One region of the Methylomonas sp. ZR1 genome, then DNA from elsewhere that is predicted to be linked to it. Evidence: predicted binding sites of a transcription regulator. Region 1 holds the regulator's gene; each other region holds the start of a gene.

Evidence for each region. Region 1 encodes HrcA, which represses chaperone genes, less so after heat shock. Its sites were predicted from a motif close to TNTTAGCACTCNNNNNNNNNGAGTGCTAANA; they were not measured.
Region 2: a site for HrcA is predicted at 7,375-7,405, ahead of groES (co-chaperone GroES). Genes of this name have one in related genera too.
Region 3: a site for HrcA is predicted at 9,641-9,671, ahead of rpoH (RNA polymerase sigma factor RpoH). Genes of this name have one in related genera too.

What each region holds. Positions count from the first base shown of each region.
Region 1 covers NZ_RCST01000001.1:2,739,020-2,749,896, forward strand. The annotation lists gene rapA (RNA polymerase-associated protein RapA) at 1-1,112, opposite strand, end outside; gene DDY07_RS12295 (NUDIX hydrolase) at 1,311-1,748, shown strand; gene dapB (4-hydroxy-tetrahydrodipicolinate reductase) at 1,793-2,599, opposite strand; gene dnaJ (molecular chaperone DnaJ) at 2,603-3,742, opposite strand; gene DDY07_RS12310 (hypothetical protein) at 3,784-3,966, opposite strand; gene DDY07_RS12315 (DUF2442 domain-containing protein) at 3,971-4,249, opposite strand; gene DDY07_RS12320 (DUF4160 domain-containing protein) at 4,246-4,551, opposite strand; gene dnaK (molecular chaperone DnaK) at 4,810-6,744, opposite strand; gene grpE (nucleotide exchange factor GrpE) at 6,816-7,454, opposite strand; gene hrcA (heat-inducible transcriptional repressor HrcA) at 7,505-8,545, opposite strand; gene DDY07_RS24305 (hypothetical protein) at 8,899-9,033, opposite strand; gene DDY07_RS12340 (glycine zipper 2TM domain-containing protein) at 9,099-9,428, opposite strand; gene DDY07_RS12345 (TonB-dependent receptor) at 9,664-10,877, opposite strand, start outside.
Region 2 covers NZ_RCST01000001.1:3,568,032-3,578,908, forward strand. The annotation lists gene DDY07_RS16140 (TonB-dependent receptor) at 1-693, opposite strand, end outside; gene DDY07_RS16145 (FecR family protein) at 798-1,772, opposite strand; gene DDY07_RS16150 (RNA polymerase sigma factor) at 1,831-2,346, opposite strand; gene zwf (glucose-6-phosphate dehydrogenase) at 2,742-4,232, opposite strand; gene DDY07_RS16160 (hybrid sensor histidine kinase/response regulator) at 4,360-5,106, opposite strand; gene groL (chaperonin GroEL) at 5,283-6,923, opposite strand; gene groES (co-chaperone GroES) at 6,980-7,267, opposite strand; gene DDY07_RS16175 (molybdopterin-synthase adenylyltransferase MoeB) at 7,473-8,219, shown strand; gene DDY07_RS16180 (hypothetical protein) at 8,282-8,488, opposite strand; gene DDY07_RS16185 (cation-transporting P-type ATPase) at 8,678-10,877, shown strand, end outside.
Region 3 covers NZ_RCST01000001.1:911,044-921,920, forward strand. The annotation lists gene DDY07_RS04075 (hypothetical protein) at 191-2,005, shown strand; gene DDY07_RS04080 (hypothetical protein) at 1,983-2,708, shown strand; gene DDY07_RS04085 (GspE/PulE family protein) at 2,713-4,365, shown strand; gene DDY07_RS04090 (type II secretion system F family protein) at 4,367-5,590, shown strand; gene DDY07_RS04095 (hypothetical protein) at 5,591-6,037, shown strand; gene DDY07_RS04100 (response regulator transcription factor) at 6,055-6,699, opposite strand; gene DDY07_RS04105 (fructosamine kinase family protein) at 6,911-7,795, opposite strand; gene DDY07_RS04110 (glutamine--tRNA ligase/YqeY domain fusion protein) at 7,810-9,471, opposite strand; gene rpoH (RNA polymerase sigma factor RpoH) at 9,712-10,566, shown strand; tRNA gene DDY07_RS04120 (tRNA-Leu) at 10,615-10,699, shown strand.

The sequences.
Region 1 (10,877 bases):
TTCAATTGCTCCTGCTGTAAGGCATCCAGCACTTCGCCGGAAATCAGCAAATTAGCCAGTCGGGCCACCGGCTCAAACTGGCTTTCTTCAATTAAAAATTGTTCGAAGCGATAAAAACGATCCGGATCGAGCAAGCGCAAACGCGCAAAATGACTTTCCTTACCCAACTGCTCGGGGGTAGCGGTCAACAGAATCAGACCGGGTGACGCCAAGGCTAACTGCTCGACAAATAGATAATCGGCGCTAGGTGCGTCTTCGCTCCACTCCAGATGATGTGCTTCGTCAACCACCACCAGATCCCAACCGGCATCCAAAGCTTGTTGCTGGCGATGCGGAGAATCGGCAAAGAAGCGCTGGCTGCACAGCACTAATTGCTCGCTGAGAAACGGGTTCTCGTCGGGACTGGCAAAGCAGCGGCTTTCGTCAAAAATGCTGAAGCGCAGATTGAAGCGGCGCAGCATCTCCACCAACCATTGATGCAGCAGGCTTTCCGGCACCAAAATCAACACCCGCTTGCTTAAACCGTTGATCAAGCGATGTTGAATGATCAAACCTGCTTCTATGGTTTTACCCAAACCCACTTCATCGGCCAGCATAATCCGCGGCAAAGCACGGCTGGCGGCTTGATGGGCGATATACAGCTGATGCGGAATCAGTGAAGCCCGCGCGCCCTGTAGACCTTTGGTCGCGGCTTGTTGATGCTGTTGCTGACGCCGCCAGGTTTCATAGCGTAATAAAAACCAGGCTGTCGGGTCGAACTGGCCGGTAAATAAACGATCTTGCGGTTTGTTAAATTGAATATGATGGTTAAGTTCCATCTCGTCGATTTGCTGCAACTGACCGTCTTCATCGATACCGATGTAAGTCAACAAACCATTGTGTTGTTGCACCTGTTGCACGCTAATCTTGGCGTAATCCGCCGATTCGATCACATCACCTTCGTTGAACTGCACCCGGGTCAACGGCGCGTTATCTCTGGCGTAAACCCGGCGGTCGCCGGTCGCTAAAAATAGCACGGTGACACGGTTAAACTCGGTGTCTATGACCATACCCAAACCGAGTTCCGATTCGGTATTACTAATCCAGCGTTGGCCGGGAATAAACTCATTCATGTTTTGATTCTTGGAAATTTGATTCGACTTTAAAAGCGCCGTGTAAAGCGGCTGGGATGATATGAAAAGCCGATTAATTCATGATTAATTGGTCGAGGAAAAAGCATCGAGAATTTCAGCAACGCTTGAAAACATGGTTAAATTTAGCAGAACACGCCTATTTTCAATGCACTAAAACTCATCATTTTCAGGAACGCCATGGCAAAGCCCGTCACCCCCTTGTTAGCCGCCGATATTTTGATCGAACTGATCGACCACCCCCAGCGTCCCTTCGTGTTGATAGAGCGGAAATATCCACCCTATGGCTGGGCAGTACCCGGCGGGTTTGTCGATGTCGGCGAAACGATTGAGCACGCGGCCATCCGCGAAGCTAAGGAAGAAACCTGTCTGGATGTACAACTAACCGTACTGCTGGGCCTTTACTCCAATCCGCAACGCGACCCACGCAACCACACCGTCACCGCTGTCTACCTGGCGCAAGCGCATGGCACACCGATGGCGGCCGACGATGCTAAAAACTTTGGTTTATTCAACTTCGACAATCTGCCCAGCCTGCTGGCTTTCGATCACGCTCAGGTTATTGCGGATTACCGGCATTATAAACTGGCAGGCGAGGTAACGCCTCTACGAATATAAGTCTTAGCTGATTCAGCGGTGTGCAGACAAAATTTAAGACCTGATCAGCCTTTCAGACCCAACACATCCTGCATATCAAACAGTCCCTTAGGTTTGTCCGCTAACCAAGTCGCGGCTCTTACCGCACCGTTAGCGAAGGTCATACGACTGCTGGCTTTATGAGTGATTTCCACCCGCTCACCCTCGTCGGCAAACATTACCGTATGCTCGCCGACTATATCGCCGGCCCGAATCGTGGAAAAGCCGATGGTTTTGCGGTCGCGCGCGCCGGTATCGCCTTCACGGCCATAGATGGCACAGTCTTTCAAATCGCGCCCCAACGCCGCAGCAACCACTTCACCCATCCGCAACGCGGTTCCGGACGGCGCATCGACTTTGTGCCGGTGGTGGGCCTCTATCACTTCGATGTCGGTGTACTCACCCATCACCTTGGCGGTCATTTCCAACAACTTTAAGGACAGATTGACGCCGACGCTGAAATTGGGTGCGATGACTATTCCCACATCCTGGGCAGCCTCAGCAATCGCGGCTTTTTGCGCCTCGCTGTAACCGGTGGTGCCGATCACTATTTTTTTGCCGGCCTGCCGACAGATTTCGATGTAATCCATCGACGCATCGGGCCGGGTGAAGTCGATCAATACGTCAAATTTTTCAGTCAGAGCAGCCAAGTCGTCGCAGACTTTAATGCCAGCCGCCGACACACCGGCCAGTTCACCGGCATCCTTGCCCAGCGCCAAGCTATCGGGGCGGGATACCGCTACCGTCAACTCGGCGTTCTCCGCCGCCAGCGCGGCTTTCAGCAAACATAAACCCATGCGCCCGGAAGCGCCTACTACCGCGATCCGCACCATGGCTTACCCTGTTAATTTATCGAAGAAGTTTTTAACGCCATCCATCCAGCCATGCTCTTGCGGACTGTGATGTTTGCCGCCGCCGGATAAGGATTCGCCCAACTTCTCGATCATGGCTTTTTGGTCTTTGGTCAGATGTACCGGCGTTTCCAGTTGCACCTTGCATAACAAATCGCCGACTGCACCGCCTCTGACCGGCTTCACACCTTTGCCGCGCAAACGGAACATGCGTCCGGTTTGGGTTTCCGGTGGAATCTTCAACATGACCTTGCCATCCAGCGTAGGTACTTCAAGTTCGCCACCCAAACAGGCCATTGGAAAACTGATCGGTACTTCGCAGTAAAGATTCGCACCGTCGCGGGTGAAGATCGGATGATCCTTGACCTGCACTTGCACATATAAATCCCCGGCTGGTCCGCCGTTCGCACCGGCTTCGCCTTCACCGGCTAAACGAATCCGGTCACCGGTATCGACACCGGCTGGCACTTTGACGTTGAGGGTTTTGGTTTCCTGCACGCGGCCTTGGCCGTAGCACTTCGGACAAGGATCCTTGATTTGCTTGCCGGTGCCGCGGCACGTAGGACAGGTTTGTTGCACCGAGAAAAAACCTTGTTGCATCCTGACTTGGCCGTGACCATGACAGGTGTTACAGGTGATCGGGCTGCTACCTTTTTTGGCGCCGCTGCCGTTACACTCAACGCAAGCCACCAATACCGGCACCTTGACTGTAGCTTCGGTACCACCTACGGCTTCTTCCAGGGTCAGTTCCAGGTTGTAACGTAAATCGGCACCGCGTTGCACGCTGCTGCGTTGCTGCCGGCCGCCACCGAAAATATCGCCGAATACATCGCCGAAAATATCGCTAAAATTCTCCGCCCCACTAAAGCCGCCGCGCCCGCCGCCCATCGACGAATCGACGCCGGCGTGGCCGAATTGATCATACGCCGCGCGCTTTTTAGGGTCGGACAAAATCTCGTACGCTTCCTTGACCAGCTTGAATTTTTTCTCCGCTTCTTCCGGATTATCCTTGTTTCTGTCGGGATGAAATTTCATCGCCATCTTGCGATAGCTCTTCTTGATTTCGGCTTCGCTCGCGTTGCGATCCAATTCCAGCAGTTTGTAAAAGTCTTCTTTTGCGGCCATTTAAATGTCTTGAGTCACTTGATGAATTTATCTATTTATTTTTACTTTCTATATTCGGCCTTTATTGGCTCGCTAAACTTTGGCGGCAATAATGCCTGTTGATCTCGCTGAAAACTCAACAACTCCCTTGCTTTGAGCGACACTATTTCGGAAGGTATCAATTCAACGATGCCGGCATCGATCTCTTCTGCTCGGGTTTCCGCCAAGTCTAACCAATTATTCATAAATCTACGCTGCCGATTCAATATAAGTACCGTGTTCCAAACGATTCATATACAAATCGATCATCGGAAAACATAATTCATAATCGCCCCACACCAACTCACCATATTCGATCCGGAAATCTGAAAATTTCACAGCATCGAGGTAGGCCCGAATATCAGGATGCGGGGAACGCATCAAAAATCCCTTGAAGTCGATAATCTGCTCCTTACCATCATCAAATTTTAAGCGCAAAAGATACGAATCGATCTGCTCGGCGCTACAAATATTAACAACTTGATTCATTTTAACCTCGTACAAATGCGTTCCGGTCGAATCGATTTATGCCAAACAAAATAATCGATCCATTTTTGCACAATGTCATTAACACGAGCCGTGACAATTTCGCGGAAATATTGCATCTCACCCTCGGATAACATTTCACGGCCGGAGACTGTAATATAACGAACACTATCAACTAGCCCGTCTACCAGAATAATTTCGGCCTTCGCTTCCCGCCCCTGACATTTGCCGTGAACATGAACGGGTTCGTATTCATTGGCATAAAACATCACAATTAAACCGAAATATTCGTATAGTTTTGGCATTGCCGGTTCTTGCCTGTATTTCTGCCGAATTCGGTTTATTCAATGTAGGATGGGCTGACACCAGGAAGCCCATCGTTTGCAAAAGGTCCGCGGTGTGAGTACCCTACATGACTAATCTGACCTAATAGGGCATAATACGGCGCAATGCCCGTTGGTTATTGCGCCCTACCGGACTTAACATTTAAGGCGGAAACCGCTAAGCGTTCCGCCCTATGAAAGATTGAAAGGCGGATCGGCTTACGCCATCCGCCCTACACCTTACTTCTTATCGTCCTTAACCTCTTCAAATTCTGCATCGACCACATTGTGATCATGCTCTGCGGCAGCCTCCGCCGCGCCGGCTGCATGTCCGGCCTCGGCGCCGCCTTCCGCGCCTTTCTGCGCATAAACACGTTCCGCCAATTTGCCCGACAATTCGGTCAAGGCATGGGTTTTCGCTTCAATCGCGTCTTTATCGTCGGATTTAAGCACCGCTTGCAGGTCTTTGATCGCAGATTCAATCGCCGATTTTTCGTCGCTGGCTACTTGATCGCCCAGTTCTTTCAGCGACTTTTCGGTGGCGTGGATCATGCCTTCAGCAGAGTTACGCGCAGAAACCAGTTCTTTTAATTTCCGATCTTCGTCGGCGTGCGCTTCTGCGTCCTTGATCATGCGTTCGACTTCATCGTCCGACAAACCGCTGGAGGCTTTAATCACGATGGATTGTTTTTTGCCGGTAGCTTTGTCTTTCGCCGATACGTTCAAGATACCGTTGGCGTCGATGTCGAACGACACTTCGATTTGCGGAATACCGCGCGGTGCCGGCGGGATGTCTTGCAAATCAAAACGACCCAATGATTTATTACCGGATGCCATTTCCCGTTCGCCTTGCAATACTTGCACGGTCACCGCGGTTTGATTGTCGTCCGCAGTCGAGAAGGTTTGCGAGGCGTTGGTTGGGATCGTGGTATTTTTCTCGATCAATTTGGTCATCACGCCGCCCAGGGTTTCGATACCCAAAGACAGAGGTGTTACGTCCAACAACAATACGTCTTTAACATCGCCGCCCAATACACCGGCTTGAATCGCCGCACCCAGCGCTACCGCTTCGTCAGGGTTAACGTCTTTGCGCGGCTCTTTGCCAAACAGTTCTTTAACGAACGCTTGCACTTTCGGCATACGGGTTTGACCGCCAACCAGAATCACATCGTTGATTTTAGAGGTCGAAATACCGGCATCTTTAATCGCTTGCAAGCAAGGGCCTTTGGTTCTTTCGATCAACTCGTCAACCAGCGACTCCAGTTTGGCGCGGGTCAGTTTCACGTTCAAATGTTTCGGACCGGATGCGTCGGCGGTGATGTACGGCAGATTGATGTCGGTTTGCTCAGCTGAAGACAATTCGATTTTGGCTTTTTCTGCCGCTTCTTTCAGACGTTGCAGCGCCAATGGATCGTTGTGCAGATCGATGCCACTGTCGCGTTTAAATTCGCCGGCCAAAAAGTCGATGATGCGCAAGTCAAAGTCTTCACCGCCCAGGAAAGTATCACCGTTGGTGGCCAATACTTCGAATTGGTGCTCGCCTTCGATTTCAGCGATTTCGATGATGGAAATATCGAAAGTACCGCCACCCAAGTCATAAACCGCTATAGTGGTGTCGCCTTTCGGTTTGTCCATGCCAAACGCCAACGCTGCCGCAGTCGGCTCGTTGATGATGCGTTTGACGTCCAGACCGGCGATACGGCCGGCGTCTTTGGTGGCTTGACGTTGTGAGTCGTTAAAGTATGCCGGTACGGTGATGACGGCTTCGGTGACTTCTTCACCCAGGAACGCTTCAGCGTCTTTTTTCAGTTTCATCAACACACGTGATGATACTTCGGGCGGCGCCATTTTTTTACCGTGGCATTCCACCCAAGCGTCGCCATTGTTGGCTTCCATAATTTTGTAAGGCACCATTTTGATGTCTTTTTGTACCGCGTCTTCTTTAAAACGGCGGCCGATCAAGCGTTTGATCGCGAACAAAGTGTTTTCAGGGTTGGTCACCGCCTGCCGTTTGGCGGACTGGCCGACCAATACTTCATTGTCGCCGGTAAAAGCGATGATGGAAGGCGTGGTGCGCGCGCCTTCGCTGTTTTCGATAACCCGCGCGGTGCCGTTTTCCAGGACTGCGACGCAGGAGTTGGTGGTTCCTAAATCGATGCCGATCATTTTGCCCATTGATATTCTCCAGACTTGAATTGGTAATAAATTAAAAAGTTGTTAGCGATATGCGGTTGATCGTCTTAATTTCAAGCCTGCTCATCGATTTTTGCGCTATCGGCAGGTTTGTCCTCGGCTTTCGCCACCACCACCATGGCAGGGCGCAATAAACGGCCGTTCAATACATAGCCTTTTTGGAAGACGTTTAACACGGTATTGGGTTGGGCGGTTGCACTTGGCTGCATGACCATCGCCTGGTGCAATTCCGGATTGAATGCTTGACCGATGGGGTCGACAGTTTCGATATTAAACTTGGCAAATACCGACTCGAATTGCTTGATGGTCAATTCACTGCCTTCGCGTAGTTTCACTATCTCCGGGCTATCGCCGGTTGCCGCTTGCAGGCCTAATTCCAAACTATCCAGAACACTCAGCAATTCTTTCGCAAATTTGGCCAGACCGTATTTGCGTTCGTCGTCCAAGTCTTTTTGCACGCGCTTTTTTAAATTTTCCATCTCGGCCATCGTGCGGATGGCTTTATCCAGGTTGGCAGCAGCCTGTTGCTGAGCTTGCTCCAATTGTTCCTGTAAGGCTTCCACAGTGACTGGGGCGGCGCCAGATGCTTCGGTTGGCTGTTCGTCGGCGTCGATTGGCTTGGTCTGTTCCAAAACTTCGGCGATCAAATCGCTATCCGATTGGGGTTCGTGGCTCGATTGCTGATGACTCATTACTTACTCCATGGTTCTAAATTTTTTAGTTGGCCTAACGATAGGGCCATTTATTTGGGATTCAAGGCCGCGCCCAATAACTTTGCCGTCACATCCACGAACGGAATCACTTTTTCATACGCCATTCGGGTGGGGCCGATCACGCCCAACACCCCCACCACTTCGTCATTCACCGAATAAGGTGCCGTCACCAGGCTGCAATGATCGAATGCGCTATAGCCGGACTCTTCACCGATAAAAATCTGCACGCCTTCGGCCTGTAGACACTGATCCAATAAATGAATGACGCCGCGCTTTTGGCTAAAAGCTTCGAACAACTGTTTGAGTCGTTCCATATCCGACAACTCGGAAAAGCCCATTAGATTGGTTTCGCCGCTCAACACATAGTCGTCGTTGGGTTGTTCGCTGAAGGTCAGCTGCGCCATGTTCACCGCGTCCATCATGCCTTGATTGACCTGCCGCTGATCGAGCTCCATCTCCCGCACCACCAAATCGCGAATTTTCGCCAAGCTGCGGCCGGAATAAACCGAATTCAAATAGTTGGCAGCCTGTTGTAATTCCGCAGGACTGAATTGCTTGTGGGTATGAATGATTTTATTGTGCACTTCCTGGTCGTCGGTGACGAAAATCACCAACACCCGGGTATTGGACATAGGCAGGAATTCGATGTGCCGCAAGGTGACGCTTTCTCTGCGCGGCAAAGTCACCACGCCGGCCATCCGCGTTACGTCCGACAATAATTTGGAAGCCTTATTCAACACGTCACTGGCTTTATCCGCCTCCCCTTTCAGGCCATGTTGCAGTTGGTCCAATTCGCTGGATGCCAAAGGCTTGACGGTTAACAAACTGTCGACAAATAAACGATAGCCACTCACGGTTGGGACTCGGCCGGCGGACGTGTGCGGGGAATGGATCAAACCCATCTCTTCCAGATCCGCCATCACATTGCGAATGCTGGCCGGACTCAGCTTTAACTGCGGATCTTTAGACAACAAACGCGAACCAACAGGCTGACCGTCCTGGATATAACGCTCAACCAAGGTTTTTAATAAATATAGCGATCTTTCGTTTAAATCTTGTCCGCCAGCCACGTCATCCCCCAAATTCCGTTAGCACTCGATATTGGTGAGTGCCAGACAGCAAAGCTATCAGCTGGGTCCGGCCTTGTCAACGGCTTGAACAGGTTATGAATAAACTAAGCGCAGCCAGCACAATCAAGGGCTGGGATTGAATATCCGAAGCCCCCGTGTCGTGGAGAACGGATCGATGGGCAGTTTGTTCCGGAATTACGATTTTTGGATGTATATTCGATCTTGCCCAACAACCGGCAATAAAAAACCCTGCAAGTCTGAGACTTGCAGGGTTCTGATTCGATCTAGCGTTTGCTTATCCGGACTGTATGGCAGGAACGCAAACGGACAATAAACCGCAACCGCCAGTGGTCTCAAGCCCCCATTTGGGAGAAAGACAACACATAGTAGCTATAGTAGGCAACGACAAAAAACAACAATACATTCAATAACTTTTCTACTCTACTGTACTGTTCTTGTTGATATTTTTTACCATTTTTTATTCTCATTTTGTCCTCCTGTCGCATGAGTCATCCCAAAATTTAAAGCCGGTTAATTGATTGGCGGTAGCTGATTAACGGCTCATACTGTTGCCGATCCAGGCGCCGGCGGCGGCACCGATGCCGGCTCCCAACGGATCGCCTCTACTCATCTCGTAACCCGCCGCACTGCCTAACGCGCCACCTACCAAGCCCTGAGTGGAGCGTTGGTCGTAACTGTTGTAGCGCGGTGCGGGCGGCGGTGCCGGGACGTACTGCGTAACCCTCCCCGGTACATACACCCGCTCGACCTCGACGTACCGGTCATGGTGGTGATGTTTGTGATGACCTCGTCCATGCCCGTCAGCGATGGCTATTGGCGAAACCAACAAACTGATTACAACGACACTTGCCACTCTAAACATAAATCCCCTTGATCGAGAATAATTTATCTATGACTTGATTCTAGAGAGCAATGTTTAAGTCTTGATTAGGAAAAGATTAAGAACAGATGAAGACTACAAAGCCGGCGCTTACATTGCCAATTTTTGTGAACTGTGCACGCTAAGCGATGGCTATAAACTGCCAACAGCCATTACTCCGGATATTCGCTTTGCGAATATCCGGAGCAGATTGCGCCGGAGGCGACAGTCAATCGCATTAGAAGCTGTAAGACACTTCCCCATAAACGGTGCGGCCGGCTTGTTGATAAAAAGAGGAATATTCCCGATCCAACAGATTATTCACAGAAAACGACAGATCGATATTTTTCGTCGCTTGATAAGCAATACGGGTATCGACCAGAAAATAAGGGTCGTAACTCCCTGGGACGCCGGCCCTTTGATCCAGATTTTGGTCGTTCGTATACTGCTGGCTGACATAGCGCCCAATAATGCCGCCGCTCCACTGCTCATATTTGACATCCAAGCCGCCACTGAACATGGTCTCCGGCAACAACACCATCTGTTTGCCAACCGACAGCGGATTCGCCTCGTTCTTGGTAATTATCGAGTCGTTTAAGGTGTAGGTCCCGGTAAAATGCAGCCAGTCCCAATACAATTTCTGCCTTAATTTGGCCTCCACGCCTTCAACCTCCGCTTCACCCGCATTTTGCCGCTCCTGAAGCCGATTGGTTGCGCTTAATGTCGTATCTTTACGGTAAATCAAATCAGAAATGTAATGGTGAAAATACGAGGCGGCAATCGTTGTACCATCAATCGGTGTTGCCTCTCCGCCTACTTCCCATGAATACATGGTTTCCGGTTTCAGATTCGGCCCGGCTTGCGTCAAGGTAAAAACACTGCCGCTAGCCGTTTGCGATGTCGAATACAAATCCGAGTTGGTGGGTGGACGGAATGCCCAACCGGTTGAAGCAAACAGCTTGTAGCCATCCGCCGGCAACCAGGTCAAACTAAATTTGGGATTAAATTGCGACACGGAACGTTCGCTGTAAGTTTGCGTCAGGTTAGTGGTGGTACCCGTGGAAGTGACGGTAGCCTTTTGTACGATGGAACCGGAAGTTGACCAGTCGTCATAACGCACGCCAAGATGAGCAATCAAGTTTTTACGCAACCAAATTTCGTCCTGAATAAAGGCGGAGTAAATACTCGACTCGCCCTTGCCATCGTAAACAGTATTCGTCACTGAGAACCAATCTTGCCAATTACTCAAGGCCAAACGTTTTTGACCTTCCAAATTATTGTGGTTAGCACCAAAACCGACCGTGACAAAGTTACGTTGATCCCACAAAAACGGGAAGCGCAATGCCACGTTACCGTCAATCCGTTGGCTAGGCGTAACGGTTAACTGGCCTCTGCCGCCGCTTAAGGTATCGTCGAACGCCGCGCTGTTTGGGCTAGGCGAATAAGTCTCGT
Region 2 (10,877 bases), 830 kb from region 1:
GTTGCGATAGTTGACGGTGCTTTGCAGAAAACCGCGCATCACGAATTGTTCGTGGTCGCCGCCGTAAGAGTGATAGGACTGCACACCGCTGACGTTCTTGATCGCATCCTGTAAGCGGTAGGATTGTTGGTCGTGCAGCACCGCCTTATTGACGACTTGAATGGAGGCAGGCGTCTCCATGATGGGTGTGTCGGTTTTGGTCGCCAGCGCCGTGTTGGTGCGGGTATAACTCAAGTTGTAGGGATCATCGGAGTTTAGATCGGTTTTGCCAACGACCGTCACAGCCGGCATCGTTGCAGCCGATTGCGGCTCCAACTCGGCCGTATTTTGCAGCGTGACGGTGTTACCGCTACTGAATCGATAACTAATCCCAGACCCGGACAGTAAGCGTTTCAACGCGCCTTCCAGCGAATACTGTCCGCTGACGCCTTGCGAGTCGATACCCTTGACCAACTCCGAGTTGTAAACAAACTGCACGCCGGACTGTTCGGCCAGCGCACTGAGTGCGGAATACAAAGGCTGCGCAGCGATGTTGTAGGTGCGACTTTCGCTAGTGGCGCTGGGGCTTTCGGCCTGAGCCGTCGGCAGCGTCGCAGCGCTTATCAAGCCCAGACAAAGCGGCAATGCGCCGATGATCGATGAGCCTTTAGTTTGGGCTGTTCGCGTCCGGCTTGGGTTTCCGGTTTTTCTCATGATGTGTCCTCAGTTTGAGTGGGTTTTAGCTGAGAACGATTGGCGGCTGGCTGAGCCGTACTAAAGGATGTGTGGCAAATTGTCGCAGGCAGCAAAGCGGGCCATCAGGACTGCAAAAACACCAGCGGCCCGGCATGGATGACTTTAACCGGCAAGGTCTGTTGCAGGGCTTCCAGCCAGGCATCGATTTGCTGGATGTCGACGGCGATGTTGACTTCCCGCTCCGCCAGCCTGTCGTCCAATAAACGGATTTGGCTGCGCCGGTAGCGGTTGATTTCGGCGATAACCTGTTTTAACGGTACGAAATTCATCAACAAGCGGCCACGGCGCCAGGCGTCGGCGTTGCTTAATTCGACTGCTTGCGGCACGCCCAGCATCTCGGCATTGAAGGTGAGTTGTTGGCCGGGTTGCAGTGTGGCGCTATCGGCTTGCGCGCCGTGCGCGGACGGCCGACTGCTGCGCACTTTGCCTTGCAATAGCGTAACCGCGCCGGCTTGGCCGTCGTAACGGACGATGAAGCGGGTGCCCAACGCTTCTGTGGACGTAGCACCGGATACGACCCGAAACGGCTTGTGCTCGTCATGCGCCACGTCAAATTCAGCCTCGCCGCGCAGCAATTCAATGCGCCGCTCATTAGCATTGATTGACACATCGATAGCGGTATCGGTATTCAGATGGGCGATGCTACCATCGGCCAGCGTAATTGAGGTCCGCTCGCCGATCCGGGTACGGTAGTCTGCCAGCGGATGTCGCAAGTAATCCGGATAAAAACCACTCATCACGCTCAGCAGCAGCGAAGCGGCCGCAGCCAAGCCCAATCCGCGCTTTAGACTGCGCCCTCGCCGCTGCCTTGTCGCCAGCGCGCGGCGGCGTTGCCGATCGGCGAGCAGCGGCTGCGGTAGCTGTTGCCAAAGGGTCTCGACATCACGATAGGCTTGCTCGTGTTCGGGAGTTTGCGACCGCCAGTTTTCGAACTCAGCCAATACCGTGTCATCGGCAGCACCGGACTTTAGGCGCACATGCCAGGCAACGGCTTGTTGCTGCAGGGCTTCTCGGCGAGTTGAAGAAGTTTCGTTCATTACGGTGTTGTTTGGAGCGGGATATTTACTATAACGATCCACGGCGCTTAAATCCACACTAAGCGCATTGGCTATCAACAGCCTGCCGGCAGTGCAGCAACGCTTTTGCCAGCTGTTTTTCCACCCAACTGGTCGAGATTTTCAGTTGCTTGGCAATCTCAATATGGCTTAAGCCCTCGATACGGCTTAAGTATAAAATCTCGGCGCATTGATCAGGCAAATCGGCCAGTGCCAGCTGAATGTGCCGCAATTGATCTTGCGCTTCCGCCGTTCGTTCCGGCGCTGCCGAAGCGTCGATGTCGGTTTCGTCGCCCAGATATTGATCAAGCAATTCACAACGGCGTTTTTGCGTGCGCAGATGATCGAGAGATAGATTGGATGCCACTTTAAACAGCCAGGCCTGGACTTCGATCTCACTGGCGGGAGGTGGCTTCAGCAGCGTCAATCTCAAAAAAATGTCTTGAATCAGATCAGCCGCAGTGTCGTCGCACCGAATGCGCTGCTGCAAAAAACGCTGGATTTGCGGGCGGGTACTTAAAAAAATTCGGTAAATATCGTGGTCTGAAAATGCCATGCGCGAAGCCAGGCCATGCTGGAGTTAATCGTGGCATTTGACGCAGCAAAGTTTACGCCATGACTGGATTCATAGACTTAAGTGACTGATAATAATGGATTTTTTTCGGATTCGAAAAAATCTGAGGCTTGGCGGTATTCATAAAACCGCGTGAAATGCCACACTCGCTCGGCATTTCACGCAGTTTTTATTTTTCGTTGGCTCGAAACGCTTATCAACCCGGCCCTATTTAGCTTTGATATTCCGTTCGAGTCTAGCGTGTCGAAGCTCAAGCTGGTTTGCCCTTCGACAGGGCAAACGGCAATTAAGGGTCGAGGAATAATCCGCTAGGCGGAAGAAACCGGGCGCTACCGCATCATGGTAAGAATGGTTAACAGAAACCGCAGCAGCCTTTGTTACGGCTGACACTCCGGCATCAAGGAACTGCGCCAGTACTGGTCTTCCTTCTCGAACAAGCGGCGGCTTTCTTCCGGTCCCCAGGAGCCAGCCGGATAGGTGGCAATGTAGTCCCGCTCGGTGACCCAATTTTGCAAAATCGGGTCAACGATGCGCCAGGCGTATTCCACTTCGTCGAAACGCAAAAATAGCGAACGGTCGCCTTTCATCACATCCAATAACAAATCTTCGTAAGCATCCACGCGGCGTTCGTCGGGATTGCGGAAGCTGGCGTCCAGGCTGGTAGTACGGGTACGCATTTCCAGGCCCGGCTCCTTGACGGTCATTTCGATGCGGATGCATTCTTCGGGTTGAATCCCCAGCAATATCCAGTTCGGCGTCATGCACTGCACATGGGTATCCCGGAAAAACTGAAACGGCGGATGGCGAAAGCAGATCGAAATCGAGGATTGGCCCTTGGCCATGCGCTTGCCGGTGCGCAGATAAAATGGCACGCCGCGCCAGCGCCAGTTGTCGATCAACAATTTCATTGCCGCGTAGGTTTCGGTACTGCTGTCAGCGGGAATATTGGCTTCCTCCAGGTAGCCAACCACCTTATGACCGTCGATATTGCCTCGGGCATATTGGCCACGAAAGGCATGCGCGTGTACGGCCGATTTCGGGATCGGCCGAATGGACTTCAGCACTTTAACTTTTTCGTCGCGCAGCGATTCGGCGTCCATGGACACCGGCGGCTCCATCGCCACCAAGGTTAACAGCTGTAACAGGTGGCTTTGCAACATGTCGCGCATCGCCCCGGCGCTATCGTAATACTCACCGCGGCTGCCAATGCCCAGCTCTTCGGAGTGGGTGATCTGCACATGGTCGATGTAATTGCGATTCCACAAGGGTTCCAGCATGACATTGGCGAAACGAAACACCAATACGTTCTGCACCATGCCCTTGCCCAGGTAATGGTCGATCCGGTAAATCTGGTCTTCGCTCAAGTACCGGCTCAGGCGTTTTTGCAAGGCCTGCGCGCTTTCCAGATCGTAACCAAACGGCTTTTCGATCACTACTCGCCGCCAACCGTATTCTTCGTTCAGCAACTCCACCTGGCTCAAGGACTCGATGACATTGCCGAAATCGCTGGGACCGATGGCCAGATAGAAGGCCATATTGCGGGAAAATTGCGGCTGAGTGTTTAGCGTTTCCGCCAGGGATTTATAGCATTCCGGCTGGTCGAGATCGCCGCGATGATAATCCAGCCGTTCGCTAAACCGGTTGAATACGGCCTCGTCCAGCGGCGTATTGGCCTGTTCAAGTAGCAAGGCCTTCACTTCCGCCAGCCAGGTTGCTCTATCCCAGGGACGGCGACCCACGGCCAGGATGCGTGTGCCTTCCGGCAGTTTTTTTTCCAATTCCAGATGATAGAAGCCGGGCATGAGCTTCAAGCGCGCCAAATTGCCGGTAGCACCAAAAATGACGTAAGTGCAGGGGTCTGTATTCATAAAAGCCACCTTGTCTTTACTTTGCAATATAGGGTGCAGTTTGCATCATTTGCGCGGGCGCGTCGAACGCCAAAGCGCCGCAGCCGATAAAAGCGGCCAAATTAGAGCCACGCGAGTGTCACCTTGGTCATAATATGGCGTCATCGTCACCGAGACACTTCAGAACTTGATCCTGGTTATCCAACAGCCGAATCAGCTTAATTTTCATTGTATTAAAGCGCTGTTGCGCCAACTCTGCGTCGGCTTGTGCCAACGCTTTTTGCAAGTTCTCGACGACCGCCAGACAATCGGCAAAATCGTAAAAACAAAAGGTGCCATGCAGTTTATGGTTCAAATCCCACGCCTGTTGCAGCAATCCATTGTCCAAGGCCCGCTCGATGTCGAGTATTAATCCCGGCAACTGCTCAAATAATTTGCCCATCAAGACTTGGCTCAACTGCCGGTTATGCTGGGCTTTGCGCAAAAGTTGCACTGCATAATACTCGGCGTTCACCGGCTCATGTTGCCGCCAACGCACCAGCAATTGCTCCAACTGGTAAAGGCGAACCGGCTTGACCAAACATTCGTTGAACCCGGCGGCGATTGCCCGTTCCTGCTGCTGATTTTGCGCGTGAGCCGTGACGGCGACTGCCGGCGTTTGCCGATTGTAGTTTTCGGTGCCGCGCAAATTGGCGGCGACATCGAAACCACTCAAAAACGGCATGTTCACATCCAGGAAGATGAAGTCGTAGCGGCGTTCTTGCAACAATTGCCAGGCCTCCCGCCCGTCTTTTGCCGAGGTGATATTGGTCGTCCAGTATTCCAACTGTTCGCGCAACAACCACAGATTGATTTCATTATCGTCGGCAATCAGAATCGAAAAATCGTTGGTCATGGTTAATAGCTTCGAGCTGTGAATAATTTGCTGATGCCGTTATCGAATGTTTCGCGGCAAAAATCAATCTATAGTGAGGCAAACCATCGTAAACCGTTCCACACCCAAAGCGCCAGGCAATAAAAAACCCCGGCACCTTGCGGCAACCGGGGTTTTCAGGCCGAGGCCGAAGGCGATTACATCATGCCGCCCATACCACCCATGCCGCCCATATCAGGCATTGCAGGGGCTTTGCTGTCGGATGGTGCATCAGCAATCATCACCTCGGTGGTGATCATCAAGCCAGCAACCGATGCGGCGTTTTGCAAGGCAGAACGGGTTACTTTCGCAGGGTCCAAAATACCCATGGCGATCATGTCGCCGTATTCGCCGGTAGCAGCGTTGTAACCGAAGTTACCGGTGCCTTTTTTAACTTCGTTCAGCACCACAGACGCTTCGTCTCCGGCGTTGCTGACGATTTGACGCAAAGGCTCTTCCATCGCACGACGCAGGATGCTGATACCTACGTCTTGGTCGTGGTTGATGCCTTTCAGGCCGTCCAGAGCAGACAATGCGCGGATCAGAGCTGTACCACCGCCGGCAACTACGCCTTCTTCAACCGCGGCGCGAGTTGAATGCAGCGCGTCTTCAACGCGAGCTTTCTTCTCTTTCATTTCCACTTCGGTCGCAGCGCCGACTTTGATCACCGCGACACCGCCAGCCAGTTTGGCCAGACGCTCTTGCAATTTCTCACGGTCGTAATCGGAAGTCGCATCATCAGCTTGAGCGCGGATTTGTGCGACGCGGCCTTTGATTTGGGTTTCGTCGCCAGCACCGTCGATGATGGTGGTGTTTTCTTTGTTGATTTGGACGCGCTTTGCAGTACCCAATTGGCTGATGTCGGCTTTTTCCAAAGACAGACCTACTTCTTCAGAAATCACCACGCCGCCGGTCAGAACTGCGATGTCTTCCAGCATGGCTTTACGACGATCGCCGAAACCAGGTGCTTTAACCGCAGCCACTTTAACGATGCCGCGCATGTTGTTGACAACCAGCGTTGCCAAGGCTTCGCCTTCTACGTCTTCCGCGATGATCAATAAAGAGCGGCCGGATTTAGCCACGCCTTCCAAAATTGGCAACATTTCGCGAATGTTGGAGATTTTTTTGTCGTACAACAGCACGAAAGGATCGTCCAATTCGACGCTCATGCTTTCTTGTTTGTTGATGAAGTATGGAGACAAGTAGCCGCGGTCGAACTGCATACCTTCTACAACGTCCAGCTCGTTGTTCAGGCCGGTGCCTTCTTCAACGGTGATGACGCCTTCTTTACCGACTTTTTCCATCGCTTCAGCAATGATCGCACCGACTGATTCGTCGGAGTTAGCCGAGATGGTACCTACTTGCGCGATCGCTTTGCTGTCGCTGCAAGGCGTAGCCGCTTTTTCGATCGCCGCAACCGCTGTGGTGACTGCCAAATCAATGCCGCGTTTCAGGTCCATTGGGTTCATGCCCGCTGCGACTGATTTCAAACCTTCGTTAACGATGGCTTGCGCCAGAACGGTCGCAGTCGTAGTACCGTCGCCGGCTACGTCAGAAGTTTTTGAAGCCACTTCTTTGACCATTTGCGCGCCCATGTTTTCGAATTTGTCTTTCAATTCGATTTCTTTCGCGACCGATACACCGTCTTTGGTGATGGTTGGTGCGCCGAAGCTTTTATCCAATACAGCGTTGCGGCCTTTAGGACCCAAAGTCACTTTTACTGCATTTGCCAGAACGTTAACGCCTGCCACCATCAGTGCACGCGCGTCGCCACCAAATTTTACGTCTTTTGCTGCCATTTCTTATTCCTGAGATATTGGTTAAATTGAAAAAGAGTGTGTCGAACGAATTGGGCTTAACCCAAAACACCCATGATGTCTTCTTCGCGCATGACGATGTATTGCTCGCCATCGACTTTAACTTCGGTGCCGGAATATTTGCCGAACAACACGCGGTCGCCAACTTTAACTTCCAGGGCACGTACTTGGCCGTTGTCTAACGGTTTACCTGAACCTACTGCCAACACTTCGCCTTCGCTAGGTTTTTCAGCAGCTGAACCCGGCAACACGATGCCGCCTGCGGTTTTGGTTTCTTCCTCAACACGTTTTACGACGATACGGTCATGTAACGGACGAATTTTCATCAATGTCTCCTTAATGTAGATAAAGTTAAAGGTTAAAAACTGTGTAAAGCAATTTAAAAAACAGCTACCCCTTACGGAGGAAGCGAGCTTTTAAGCGGCCTCAGTTTTATTAGCACTCTCTAGCAACGAGTGCTAATAATATCCGGCTTTTGCACTCTGTCAAGCTCTTTGGCATCATCTGCGCCTTACCCAAGCCATACACACTATGAACGACGAACAATTACTCCGTTACAGCCGGCAAATCATGCTGCCGCAAATCGATATTGCCGGTCAGCAAAAATTGCTCGATGCCAAAGTATTAATCGTCGGTGCCGGCGGTTTGGGCTCGCCTGCCTCAATGTACCTGGCTGCGGCCGGTGTCGGCCAGATCACCGTCTACGACGACGACCAAGTCGATTTGACCAATTTGCAACGCCAGATTGCTCACTACACCAGCGATATAGGGTTGGATAAAGTTATTTCAACCCAACAGACTTTGGAAAAAATTAATCCGGGCGTAAAAGTGTTTGCTCACAAGCAACGCCTGGCTGACGAGCAATTACTTAAAGAAGTGACGGAGGCCGATGTGGTGCTGGACTGCAGCGATAACTTCACCACCCGCTTTGCCATCAATAAGGCTTGCGTCGAGAAAAAAACCCCATTGGTATCCGGCGCGGCGATCCGCTTTGAGGGTCAAGTCAGCGTATTTACCCCTGGGTTAAACGATAGCCCGTGCTATAACTGTCTTTATCAAAGCGATGGCGAGGAATTGCAAAATTGCGCCCACAATGGCGTGATTGCGCCGATCACCGGCATCGTCGGCAGCATACAGGCCTTGGAAACGATAAAGCTGATAGTCAACACCGGCAGCACATTAACAGGCCGCTTGCTGTTGCTGGACGGCCTGAGTATGGAATGGCACAGCATGCGCTTGAAGAAAAACCCACACTGCCCGAGCTGCGGCGCGAAATAAGCTAATCCGCACAAAAAAGCCGGGCTAATCCCGGCTTTCTATTGCTGGCAAATAAGACGTAATTAATTTTTTCCCAGTTTGCCTTTAACCATCAGAATGGCTTTGCTGACATTTCTCAATAGCGCCGAATCGCTATCGCCGTGCGGCTCGATGTCGCCGAACGGTTCGCCATTCTTCATGGTGTACATGTAAATGAAATACCCCAACGGTGCGAAAGCGAAGATGGCAATAATCAACATCAACACCACTAATTCGATAACTCCGCCCATATATACCTCCAACTATTTGTTTTTATTTTAATTTAGAATGAGGCCATAGACCTCGGGAATGGACTATAACCCCATCCCTTTTAGGGAACAAGCACAAAGTATTCTTTGTCAACTTATGGTTTTAACCTCAGGCTAATTTAGCCTTGGGGCAACTACGCCAACGCCATTTTCAACTATCAATCTGAGCATATGGACCATTACCCTAAAGCCAACTGGCACAGCCAAACGCCGGAAACCGTATTAACGCATTTCGGCGTAGAGCTGGGTCAAGGCCTGAGCAGCGAGGAAGCGCAAAAACGCCGAGCGACTAGCGGCGCCAACCGCCTGACCGCTCGCCGCGGCAAAGGCCCTTTGCTTTTGCTATTGGCGCAATTTCATCAGCCCTTGATCTACATCCTGCTGTTTTCCGCGGCCACCACCGCTTTTTTAGAGGAATGGACCGACAGTAGCGTCATCTTCGGTGTGGTCATTATCAATGCGGTGATCGGCTTCGTTCAGGAAGCGAACGCGCTGAAAGCCATTAACGCCCTGGCTCAGACCTTGAATATCAGCAGCAACGTCCTGCGTGACGGCCAGCGCCGAAGTATTGCTGCTGCCGAGTTAGTTCCCGGCGATTTGGTATTCCTGCAATCCGGCGACAAGGTGCCTGCCGATCTGCGCCTCTTGCAAAGCCGCGAACTGAAAATCGACGAATCCGCGCTAACCGGCGAATCGGTACCGGTGGAAAAGCAGGCACAGACTCTACCCTCGGCCACCTTATTGGCTGATCGCGCCAATATGGCGTATTCCTCGACGCTGGTCAGTTACGGCAGTGCACTGGCCGTGGTAGTCAGTACCGGCGATAACACCGAGATTGGCCGCATCAACAAGCTGATCGGCAGCGCCGAACCGCTGGAAACGCCGCTAACGCTAAAAATGAGCCAATTCAGTCAATTGTTGCTCTGGGTGATCGTCGGCTGCGCGGCCATTACCTTTGCGGTCGGCGTCTGGCGCGGCGAAACCATGTTGGACATGTTCATGGCCTCCGTGGCGTTGGCTGTCGGCGCCATCCCGGAAGGTCTGCCCGCGGCGCTGACGATTACGCTGGCTATCGGCGTCTCGCGTATGGCCAAACGCAACGCCATCATCCGCAAACTGCCGGCGGTGGAAACCCTGGGCAGCACCACGGTGATTTGCTCCGACAAAACCGGCACCTTGACGCAAAACCAAATGACCGTGCAATTCGTGCAGGCAGGCGGTGAAATATTCGAGGTCAGCGGCAGCGGCTACACGCCGGACGGTGAATTTACCAGCCATAACCAAGCGGTCGACCCGTCCCTTAAACCAGCACTATTGGAATGTTTAAAAGCCGGCCTGCTGTGCAACGACGCCCGATTAATCGCCGACACCGACAACTGGCGTATCGAAGGCGACCCTACCGAGGCCGCCTTGCTGGTAGCCGCCCACAAAGCCGGTCTGCATCAAGCCAGCGTCAGCGGCGACCATCCGCGCCTGGACGCCATTCCGTTCGAATCCGCGTACCAATTCATGGCCACTCTGCATCACAACCTGGCCGAAGACGCCCGGCATATTTATTTAAAAGGCTCGCTGGAAAGCCTGCTACAGCGCTGCGACAAAGCCTTTGCCGCCGACATGCAACTCGTACCACTGGATAGAGACTGCCTGAACCAGCAAGCTGAAGCGTTTGCCGCACAAGGCTTGAGAGTCCTGGCTTTTGCGCGCGCTGAGCATGATGACGATGCGGTTGAACATCGCGAAGTGGGTGGTGGCCTGACCTTTTTGGGCTTGCAAGCCATGATCGATCCACCGCGCCCCGAAGCTGCCCGGGCCATTGCCGCCTGTTATAAGGCCGGCATCTCGGTGAAGATGATCACTGGCGACCATCCCGTCACCGCGCTGGCCATCGCTAAGCAGCTCAACATGCGCCATACCGAACGTGTGATCAGCGGCGCCGACTTGCAACACTACAGCGAAGCCGACTATCGCAAACACGTCAAAGACTGCGATGTCTTTGCCCGCATCGCGCCGGAGCAAAAGTTGCAATTGGTGCAAGCCTTGCAGGCCAACGGTCACGTGGTAGCCATGACCGGCGACGGCGTCAACGATGCCCCGGCACTACGGCAAGCCAACATCGGCGTGGCGATGGGCATGGGCGGCACCGAAGTCGCCAAAGAAGCGGCGGCCATGGTGCTGACTGACGATCATTTCGCCACCATCGAAGCCGCCGTCGAAGAAGGCCGCGGCGTGTTCGACAATCTGGTGAAATTCATCGCCTGGACCTTACCGACCAATCTCGGTGAGGGCCTGGTGATTACCGCCGCGGTGTTCGCCAATGTGGCGTTGCCGATTACACCCCTGCAAATTCTCTGGATCAATATGACCACCGCAG
Region 3 (10,877 bases), 1.8 Mb from region 1:
TGGGATGAGGGGATCAAAATATCGCTTCTTCCCTTATTTATTCCCCTCACCCTAACCCTCTCCCAGGGGGAGAGGGAATCACCCGCTCTTAACTTAATGGCGGTGACGGATGACCGTGTGAACGAGAAGCGGCGGAGCCGAAAAATCAAAGTCCGGGAACCACTTAAATATCCCTTTAACCCAAGCCTCCATGAAATTTAACCGTTTTATCCCTTTCGCTATCCCGTCGCAGTTATTAGTCTGCGAGACCGACGGTTTTTCCTTGCGCGCCGCCGTGCTGCGCCGTGCCGATCAGGATATGGAATTGCTGTATCAGGCCAAAACCGAACAAGTGGATATGGCCGAAGGCCTCAGCGATCTGCTGATTACGCTAAAAAGCCAGGGTTGGCAGGGCGGCGGTTCGGCGATTCTGTTGTCGCCGGCGGTGTTTTCGACGCTGGTGGAGTTACCGGTCAATCCCCGCAAACCCCGGCCATTGTTGCAGATGCTGGAATTGGCGCGCTGGGAAGCGGAGCCGCTGTTGCTGCAACACGTCACCCGCTGGTCGGTGGGGCATTTATTGGTGGGCCAAGGCTATATGACCGAGGAACAAGCGCGGGCGGTGATGGATTTGCAGCAAGGTAAATCCAGGGCCGGCGGCGGTTTGGCGTTGGCCGAGCAGTTTTCGTTACGGCGTTTCGGCGATCTGGCGGTGGAGTTGGGGTATATCAAACGCAGCCAGCTCAATGCGTGCTTGACCGGGCAGGAGTGGTTGAAAGCCGCCGACGAGGCCATCGAAGTCGGCTGGGCGGCGCAGAGTGCGGTGGACGATATACCCGGTACTTTTAACTGGCTGATTAGTTGCGTGCATCAAAGTTTATTGCAGCGCTGGTCGGACGCTTTCGCGCGGCAGGGTTTGAAATTGCAAACCATGTATCCCTTGACCGGTTGCAGCGCGGCCTTACTTCCAGCGACAGAAACCTACGCGGTGCTGCTGGAGACTCAACCCGGTTTGGGGTTTAGCACGCGGCTAGCCGCTGGCGGGATTACGGCCTTGCGCCACTATTTGAATCTGCACAAAGCGCCGCTGGATATTTGCCTGGAAAGCTACCACGCGCTGCATGCGCCGCCGCGCGAGCCGGTGTGGTTGGCTAGTTGGCCGTCGGCACCCGAGCTGGCCGCCAATTTGGAACACATGCTGGAACTGGACTTGCACCCGCTAACCCATGCTGTCGTTGGCGATAAGGTTTCGCCGGGCATGGCCGGAGCGGCTTACCACGCCTTGGGTCTGGCCGAAGCGGAGCGTTGCGTGGGGGTGCGCTTGGGCGGCCCATTGCCGGCACTGCGTGATCGCTTGGAGGTGCGGGCCGCGGCGCTGGTGCTGCTGCTATTGCTGATGGTCGGCGTGGCCGAGCTGTCGTTGTGGGCGCGCAAAAGCAGCGTCGAGAGCTACAAGCAGCAGGTGGACGCCAGCTGGCAAAGTATCGATGAGGCTATTAAGCGCATCAATGCCCAAGCGGCTGAAATCGCCCAGATCAAGGACAAGATCAAGAGTTTGCGCACCGAACAGTCGCGTCTGGAAAATCTGGCCCGCTTCTACGACGAAGACATTCCGGAGCGCATGGATTTGGTAAAGGGCGTGTTGGGTATGCTGCAAACGCTGGTTGACAATGAGGTGGTGATCGAGCGTTTGGATGAGCCGGACAAGTCGGCATTAAAACCGGCCGCGGCGCCGAACGCGGCTCCGCCCAATCCTATCGACGCCAAGCGTATCGAAGCGGAAAACCTGGTGCTGGAGGCCTGGGCGCTCAGCGACAGCGCCGCGCAGACCTTTATCAAACGGGTGGGTGATGCCGCCGCCCGCTGGGACTTGCAGGTTCGTGAGCCCAAAGTGACTTTCGGCAAAGGGCCGCTGCAGAGTAACGGCTTCAGTATTTCGTTGCGGCTGGTCAAATTGGCCGAGCCGGACGGCAAAATCATTCGTTTATCCAATCCAAACCCCCATGAAACTACCCCCTTTGAGTAAGCGCGAACAATGGTTGTCGGCCTTGGCTATCGGCGTGATCGTCATCGGCGGATATGCCTGGTTGCGCTGGGTGCCGGCCAACCGGGAAATCGGCCAATTACAGCAAACGGCGGAAGCCACCGACAAACGCCTGCGCACCGCCGAGATTCCGGAAGAACCGGATGAGGACGTCGAGCGCTTGAAGAGCCAATTAGCGGAACAAGAGCGTTTGCTGGCGGCTATCAAGGAGCAGTCGGACAGCGTGGAAAAACATCTGGCGCCGGACGACTCTCAGTTTCTGATTGTGAATATTTCCAAAGTGGCGCGGGATGCGCAGATTCATGTGCGCGCCAACGAGGTTTTCAAAGCGGCGGTAAGCAGCAATGCCGCGCCGGTTGCGGCGGCACCGGCAACCACCAAGAAAAGCCGGAAAAACAAACCGGCGGCTGCAACGCCGGCTGCTCCCACTACGCCCATCACTGCCGTGATTCCGCCGTTGAGTGCCGGCTGGGTGGCACGGATGTCGCCGGGTTCGTTGTTGGAAAGGCCGCTGCGGCGCCTGGAGGTGGAGGGCACCTATCTGGCTTTGAACCGCTTCATTCACGATTTGGATCGGCTACCGTTTCAAGTGGCGGTGCTGCGTATCAGCGTCGAGCGCATGCCGGTGTTGGCGATGCCCGGCTATCCGCAATCCCTGCTGGCCGAAGTGATTTTGGCGTTGTAAGCGTATGGCTATCAATGACGAACATCTCCTGGAAGCCGGTGTGCGCTGCGGCTTGGTTGAGGCCGCACAATTGGAGCGCTTACGTATTGACGCCCGTCGGCAACGCTTGAGTTTGCTAAGCATGGTTCAGGCCCATTATCGTTTTCCCTTATCGGCCTTGCATCGGGCGGTGGCCGAGCAATACGGCGTGCCGTATGTCGATCTGGATACGCTACAGGTGGAAAGCGCCTTGTTAAAAAAAATTCCGCCCAGTCTGGTACAGCGCAAGTTGCTGTTGCCGGTTAGTGATGGCGAACAGGTGTTACTGATCTGCAGCGATCCGGGCGACCGGGGCGGCATTGATTCGGTGCAACGCTTGTTGGGGCAGGTATTGCCGCTGGCAATGGCCGATCTGGCCTTATTGCAATTAAAGGTAAAGCAGGCATTGGCCGGAAAATCGGCGCCCGAGCAAAGCGGCGCGGTGACGGCGGAGACCGATACCGATTTGGTAGCCATGTTGGACGGTATCATCCGCGAAGCCTATTTTTACCGGGCCTCGGACATTCACTTATTACCGGATGCGCATGGATTGCGAGTCCGCTTGCGGGTGGACGGCAAATTGCGCGATTTTCCGTTGGTTGCCAACGCCGGCGCGGCTGCCGCGTTGGTGTCGCGGGTCAAAGTGCTGGCCGGCTTGGATATAGCCGAACAGCGCATGCCGCAGGACGGTGGTTTTTCTTATCATTTGCCCCGGCCTATCGACAAGGGCTTTAACATTCGGGTGGCGACGGCGCCGACCCGGCTGGGCGAACGGATGACGCTGCGGCTGCTCGGCCAAGAGGCGTTTGGTTTGACGCTGGCCGATCTGGGTATGATGGAAGAAGATTTGCAGCATTTTCGCAAGGTGATACACCGCCCCTATGGCATGGTGCTGCTGACCGGTCCGACCGGGAGCGGTAAATCGACTACCTTGTTCGCCGCGCTCCAGGAAATCAACCGCGCCGACATCAACATCATGACCGTGGAGAACCCGATTGAATACGTGATGCTCGGGGTTTCTCAATTGCAGACCGGGCCGAAAGTCAGTTTTGCCGACGCCCTGCGCTCGTTTTTGCGGCACGATCCGGACGTGTTGATGGTAGGCGAGATCCGCGACCCGGAAACTGCCGATGTGGCCGTGAAAGCGGCGATGACCGGGCATTTGGTGTTTTCGACGCTGCACACCAACAACGCGGTGAGCGCCGTCACGCGCTTGATCGACATCGGTTGCGAACCGTTCCTGATCGGTTCCACGGTGGCGGCGGTGATCGCCCAGCGCTTGGTGCGCCGCTTATGCGGGCATTGCCGCAAACCGCGCTTGGCGACGCCTGCCGAGCTGGCGGAACTGGGGCGGGATGACGATGCCGTGCAGATTTACGAACCGGGCGGTTGCGTGATCTGCCAGGGCAGCGGTTTTCGCGGCCGGCTGGGATTGTTTGAAACGCTGTGGCTGGATGAAACGCTCGCCCGCTTGGTAGCGCGCGGCAGCGACGAGGAAACCTTGGAAGCCAGTGCCGGTGAGCGTCTGAGTTTTATGTGGGAGGACGGTTGCCGTAAAGTGCTGTTGGGCATGACCACACTAGACGAGTTACGTGATGTGGCGGTTCACAAAACCCGCGGCGTGCGCGGAGTAAACTGAGATGGCGGAATTTGTTTACACCGCCTTGGACGAGCGCGGCAACGAGATTGGCGGCAGGCTGCAAGCCGACGATATGGGTAATGCCGCATCGCAATTGCGCCAACGCGGCTTGCGAGTGTTGGCGTTACGGCAGGGGCGCGGCAGCAGCGGTTTTTTCGGCCAGGCCAATTTTTCTGACTGGTTGGCCTCGCAACGTTCGGTAACGAATACGGCGTTGATATTCTTTTTCAGGCAAATGAGTTTTATGCTGCGGGCGGGCCTTCCGGTGGCCCAGGCCCTGGAGCTGGCCCAGGCGCAATTGACCAATCCGCGCTTGAATTTGACTTTACGCCTGATGCTGAAGGACATTCGGGTTGGCCAATCGCTGTCGTCGGCGATGAGTAAGCACAAGGCGGTGTTTCCGGAAATGGCGATCAATTTGGTGGTCGCCGGCGAAACCACGGGCGATTTGGATCAGATCATGGAAAGGTTGGCGATACATCTGGATAAAAGAGCCGCATTGCGGGCACAGACCATCAACGCGATGATTTATCCCGCGATTGTGGTGCTGGCGGCAATCGGCGTCGGCATTTTCATGGTGGTGAAAATCATCCCCAAATTCAGCAAGTTTTTGATGGGCAAAGGCAAAGCTTTGCCGCCGTCCACCCAGTTGCTGGTGGATATATCCGACTTCGTGCGCCAGCATGGCCTTTGGCTGGTAGGTGGTGTGGCGGCTTTGCTGCTGCTGATAGTGTTGATTTATCAAACCCGTAACGGCCGTTTGTGGATAGACCGGCTGTTGCTGCGGCTGCCGGTGATCGGCTCGTTGCTGGTGACCGGTGCGATGGCGCAGATGAACTGGGCGTTGTCGATTCTGCTGCGCAGCGGTGTCACCGTGTTTCAGGCGTTGAAAATTACCGCTAATTTGCTGGGCAACCGAGTTTATGTCGATCAGTTGCTGGCCGCATCCAACCAGATTTTAGAGGGCCGGGATATTGCGCGCAGTATCGATCATCCGCGCATTCCGCCGCTGGTAGTGCAGATGGTTGCCGTAGGCGAGGGGACCGGGTCGCTGGACGAAGTGTTGCAGGAACTGGGCATTTATTACGAAAAGTTGTTGGAAATTGCGATCAAGCGCCTGTCGGCCCTGATCGAGCCGGTGATGATTTTGGTGATCGGTTCGATGGTGGGCTTTGTCTATTATGCATTCTTTCAAGCCTTATTCTCTTTGGTATCGGGGCATTAAATGAGTTTGTCGAATTCAATCAAGCCGATTGCCGGCCTTGCTTTTTCAATGGCGGCACTCGCCGCGCGGGCTCTGGAAGCGCCGGCCACGCCGCTGCCGTTGACGCCTGAGGCGCCGAAGCAGCTGCGCGATCCATTCACGCCCAGCGAACTGATGTACGAAACGGCTGGGGCGCAGGGCGCTGCCGTCGGCGCTTATGGGTTTATGCCGAATCAGGAAACCATGAAGGTGCCTAACCTCAAATTACGAGGTTTGTTGAATCCGTCCGGGAAGGCCTTTATTGCTCTGTTGGAAGTCAGCGGTGTCGGTACTTTCATGGTGCGCGAGGGCGATGAATTCAATTTCGACCCCTCGCAACCCAAGAACGCCATCCGCGTCAGTAAAATTACCCGGCTGAGCGTGACCGTTGAAACCGGTACCTTGGGTTCGATCAGAGTATTGCGCTGAGCGGTTTTAGATAAGGTTTACTGATTGAGTATGTTTAGGTTGACGGCGATGTGGGCCAATTCGGTGGTGGTCTGCACCTGCAGTTTTTTCTTGATTTGCGTCGCGTAGTTGGCGATGGTTTTATTGCCCAAACACAGGTGAATGGAAATTTTCGAGACCGTCAGGCCTTGGGCCAGTAGCCGGAAAATATCGAACTCGCGCGGCGAGAATGCATCGATCAGCGCTTGATACTGCGCATTGGCGGACGGCTCGTCCGCGGGTTTAAGCAGGCCGGGTTCCGTATAACCTTTACCTTGCATAATGCTTTCTATAGCCGGCAACAATAAATTCGGCGCCATGTTTTTAGTGATGTACCCTTGCGCGCCAGCATCCAAGGCTCGCCGCACGTAAACTTGTTCGTGATAGATGCTGTATACCAAAATCCGCGCATTTGCATCCCGTGCGACGATCCGGCGAATGGCTTCCAGGCCGCCGATTCCCGGCATGGATAAATCCATGACCACCAGATCCGGCTTGGACTCGCCATAAAGCTGAATGGCTTGTTCGCCGCGTTCCGCTTCGGCAATGACTTCGACATTGCCGCTAACCGACAATAACATGCGAAAACCCGCGCGTACCACAGCATGGTCGTCGACTAACAATATTTTTAGGGTGTTGCTCATGGCAGCGGTGGAATGGGTGGTGTCATAAATTTCGAAACGGGGCTCTGGATATAAGCTGCTGTTTCGGCCTTAAAGTTGACGGCTATTATCCGGGAGGAAATTCCTGGATTGATGCGGGAAAAATTCTTTTTATGAGCAGGGAAAATGGAGGGGGATTGCAACTGGCTATGTCAACCTATCGCTTCGGTTGGCCATTCGGCGCTGGACGCGATTAGTTTAATTCAGCCAATAACTGAGCGATCATGCTGTTGGCCTGGTTCAAATAACCGCTGCCGAACAGATTAAGATGGTTAAGGATGTGGTAAAGGTTATAAAGGGTTTTACGGGTTTTGTAGCCAGGGTCCAGCGGATAGTCGGCTTGATAAGCCGCATAAAAATCGCGGCTGAAGCCGCTGAATAATTCGGTCATGGCCAGGTCCGCTTCGCGGTCGCCGTAATAGCAAGCCGGGTCGAAGATTATCGGTTGTCCTTGCTTATCCGAGGCAGCATTGCCGCCCCATAAGTCGCCGTGCAGTAAGGATGGGTGTGGGCGGTAATCGCTGAAAAAAGCGATGATGTTCTCCAGCAGTTTATCGCCTTGCGTTTGCAGTGAGCCGCGATAACCGTTAGCGGCGGCAAACTGTAATTGTTTGCCCAGGCGTTGTTGCTGCCAAAAACTGACCCAATCGTCGTGTCTGGCGTTGTGCTGCTGCGTGGAGCCGATGGTGTTATCGATGTGCCAGCCGAAATAGGCTTGCGGCCGCTGGTGCAGCAAGGCCAGTTGTTCGCCGAATAAGCTGGCGCTGCGGCTATGCAACGAACTCAATTCGATGAATTCCAGCACCAGATAAGCGTGTTGTTGACATTCGCCAAAGCAAATCACCTTGGGCACGCGCACCTCGCCTATACGGGCTAACTCTCGTAAACCGGCCGCTTCCGCTACAAACATATTCGCTAGGCTTGCCCGGTTTAATTTGATAAACCAGTCGATATTGGCGGCTTGCAGCCGGTAAGCGCTATTGATGTCGCCACCGCCGACACTGCTCAGACGGTGGTTGTTTAGTGATTGGCCGGTTTGTGCTTCCAGGTGATCAATTAATGCTTGCAGCGCGGCCATGGTTAATTACTTTGCTACTTTGCCCAACTGTCGCGTAAGGTCACGGTGCGGTTAAACACCAATTTTTCCGCGGTGCTGTCGGCATAGTCCAGGCAAAAATAGCCGGTGCGCTCAAATTGATAACGGGTATCCGGCGTGGCATTGACCAGGCTGGCTTCCACCCGGCAATCAGTCAACACTTCCAGCGAATTGGGATTGATGCCGTCCAGGAAATTATCCAGTGTGTCCGGGTTGGGATGGCTGAACAGCCGGTCGTATAAACGCAGTTCGGCGGGCAGGGCGTGTTGTTCAGAAACCCAATGGATTACGCCTTTTACTTTGCGGCCTTCGGGGTTTTTGCCCAAGGTGGCCGGGTCGTAGCTGCAACGCAGTTCGATGACATTACCGGCTGCGTCTTTAATCACTTCCTCGCATTTGATCACATAGGAGCCGCGCAAGCGCACTTCGCCGCCTGGCACCAAACGCTTAAAGTCTTTAGGCGGGTTTTCCATGAAATCGTCTTGCTCGATCAGGATGGTTTTGGAGAAATTGACTTCTCGGCTGCCCATTTCCGGCTTTTGCGGATGGTTGGCGATTTGATAAGTTTCGGTTTTACCGTCTTCCCAGTTGCTGATGACTACTTTTAACGGCCTTAACACGGCCATCGCTCGCGGAGCGCGTTCGTTCAAGTCTTCACGAATGCAGTTTTCCAAGACACCCATTTCGATCCAGGAATCGTTTTTGGTGACGCCAATGCGTTCGCAGAAGTCCCGAATCGCTTCCGGCGTAAAACCGGCCCGGCGCAGGCCGGAAATGGTTGGCATGCGTGGGTCGTCCCAACCTTTGACGTGTTTTTCGGTGACCAATTGCAGCAATTTACGCTTGCTGACGATGGTGTATTCCAATTGCAGACGGGCGAATTCGATTTGCTGTGGATGGCAAGGGGTTTGCAATTTGTCCAGCACCCAGTCGTATAAAGGGCGGTGATCTTCAAACTCCAAGGTGCAGATCGAGTGGGTGATGCCTTCCAAAGCATCGGAAATGCAATGGGTGTAGTCGTACATTGGGTACAGACACCAGGCATCGCCGGTACGTTGGTGATGAACACGGCGAATGCGGTAGATGGTCGGGTCGCGCATATTAATGTTAGGCGAGGCCATATCGATTTTGGCGCGCAGCACATACTGGCCGTCAGCGAATTCGCCGGCCCGCATCCGGGTAAACAAATCCAGGTTTTCTTCGATGGAGCGGCTGCGGTCCCGGCTTTCCTTGCCGGGTTCGGTCAAGGTGCCGCGATCCGCGCGCATTTGTTCAGGCGTGGAGCTGTCGACATAGGCATCCCCTTGTTTGATCAGTTGCACCGCGTAATCGTAAAGCTGTTCGAAATAATCGGAGGCGTGGTATTTGCCGGCCCATTTAAATCCTAACCATTGCACGTCGCGTTCGATGGCTTCCATATATTCGACGCTTTCTTTCTCCGGATTGGTATCGTCGAAGCGTAAATTGCAGGTACCGTTGTTTTCGGCGGCAAGGGTGAAATTCAGGCAAATCGATTTGGCGTGGCCGATGTGCAGATAGCCATTGGGTTCAGGAGGAAAACGGGTGGCAACTTTGCCGTTGTTTTTGTTGGCGGCCAGATCGGCGGCAATGATGTGTCTAATAAAGTTGGATGATACGGGGCTATCGGAAGCTGACATGTTTGAGTAAATGGCTGTGGTTTTGATGAGTTAGGCGGAGATTTCTGACTTAATCTGCATTTTAACGAGTTTGGCCGGAATTCGTAAAGGCGGCATCGCTAGCTGCTTACACAGCAAAATTGAAGCAAAAATCAGTGTAACTATCTGTATCAAAAGATTTTTACTAAATTATTAGCACTCTCGTGTTTCGAGTGCTAGAATTCGGTTAACGTTAATTTATTCCGCGGAAACGAGGGTGATATGAACAACAGCTTGGCTTTGCCGATCAATTTATCGGTTGGGACGTTTGATTCTTACTTGAACTTAGTCGCCCAAATGCCCAAACTCAGCGTCGAGCAGGAGCAGGACTTGGCGTTACGTTACCGGGATGAAGGCGACCTGAATGCTGCGCGTGAGCTGGTGATGTCCAATTTGCGCTTCGTGGCGCATGTAGCCAGAGGCTATGCCGGTTACGGTTTGCCGTTGGCGGACATTGTTCAGGAAGGCAATATCGGCTTGATGAAAGCGGTCAAGCGTTTCGACCCCGACATGGGTGTGCGCTTGGTGTCGTTTGCCGTACATTGGATCAAAGCGGAAATTCACGAATATGTGATTAAAAACTGGCGCATTGTTAAAGTTGCTACCACTAAAGCGCAGCGCAAACTGTTTTTTAATCTGCGCAAGTTTAAAAACGACTTGAACTACCTATCGCAAGACGATGCGGAAGCGATAGCAGAGAACCTGGATGTGGACGTCAAAACGGTTTACGAAATGGAACGGCGTTTGGACGGTCGCGATATAGGACTTGAGCCAACCGGCGACGACAGCGAAGACCATGCGCAAGCGCCTATCGCTTATCTGGAACAGCACGGCGCCGATCCGGCTTTATTGCTGGAAAATAGCGACTGGGAAGACCGCAAGGAAGAGTTGCTGATGGATGCCATGGCTGGCTTGGACGACAGAAGCCGCGATATTCTGGCTAGCCGCTGGTTGGTGGAAGAAAAAGCCACTTTGCACGAATTGGCGGATCGTTATCAAGTGTCGGCTGAGCGTATCAGACAGCTTGAACAAAACGCCATGAAAAAGCTGAAAGCAGCGGTAATATTGGCAGCGTAAAAAATAGTTTGGCATTTCTGCAAAAATCAGTATAATGACGCTTTCTTTGCCGGGGTGGTGAAACTGGTAGACGCGCCGGATTCAAAATCCGGTTCCGAAAGGAGTGTCGGTTCGATTCCGACCCTCGGTACCAAAGAAAGATTTAGAGAAGTGCAAGAACATACAGAAACCCGCAAGCCATAAGGCTTAGCGGGTTTTTTATTGTCCAAAGAAGTGCAACAAAATGCAGTGACATACACCGCAAACAGTGACACGATTAGTGACACGCGCTAAAGTAACGCCTAAACGTATCACTGCGAATCACTTTCGGT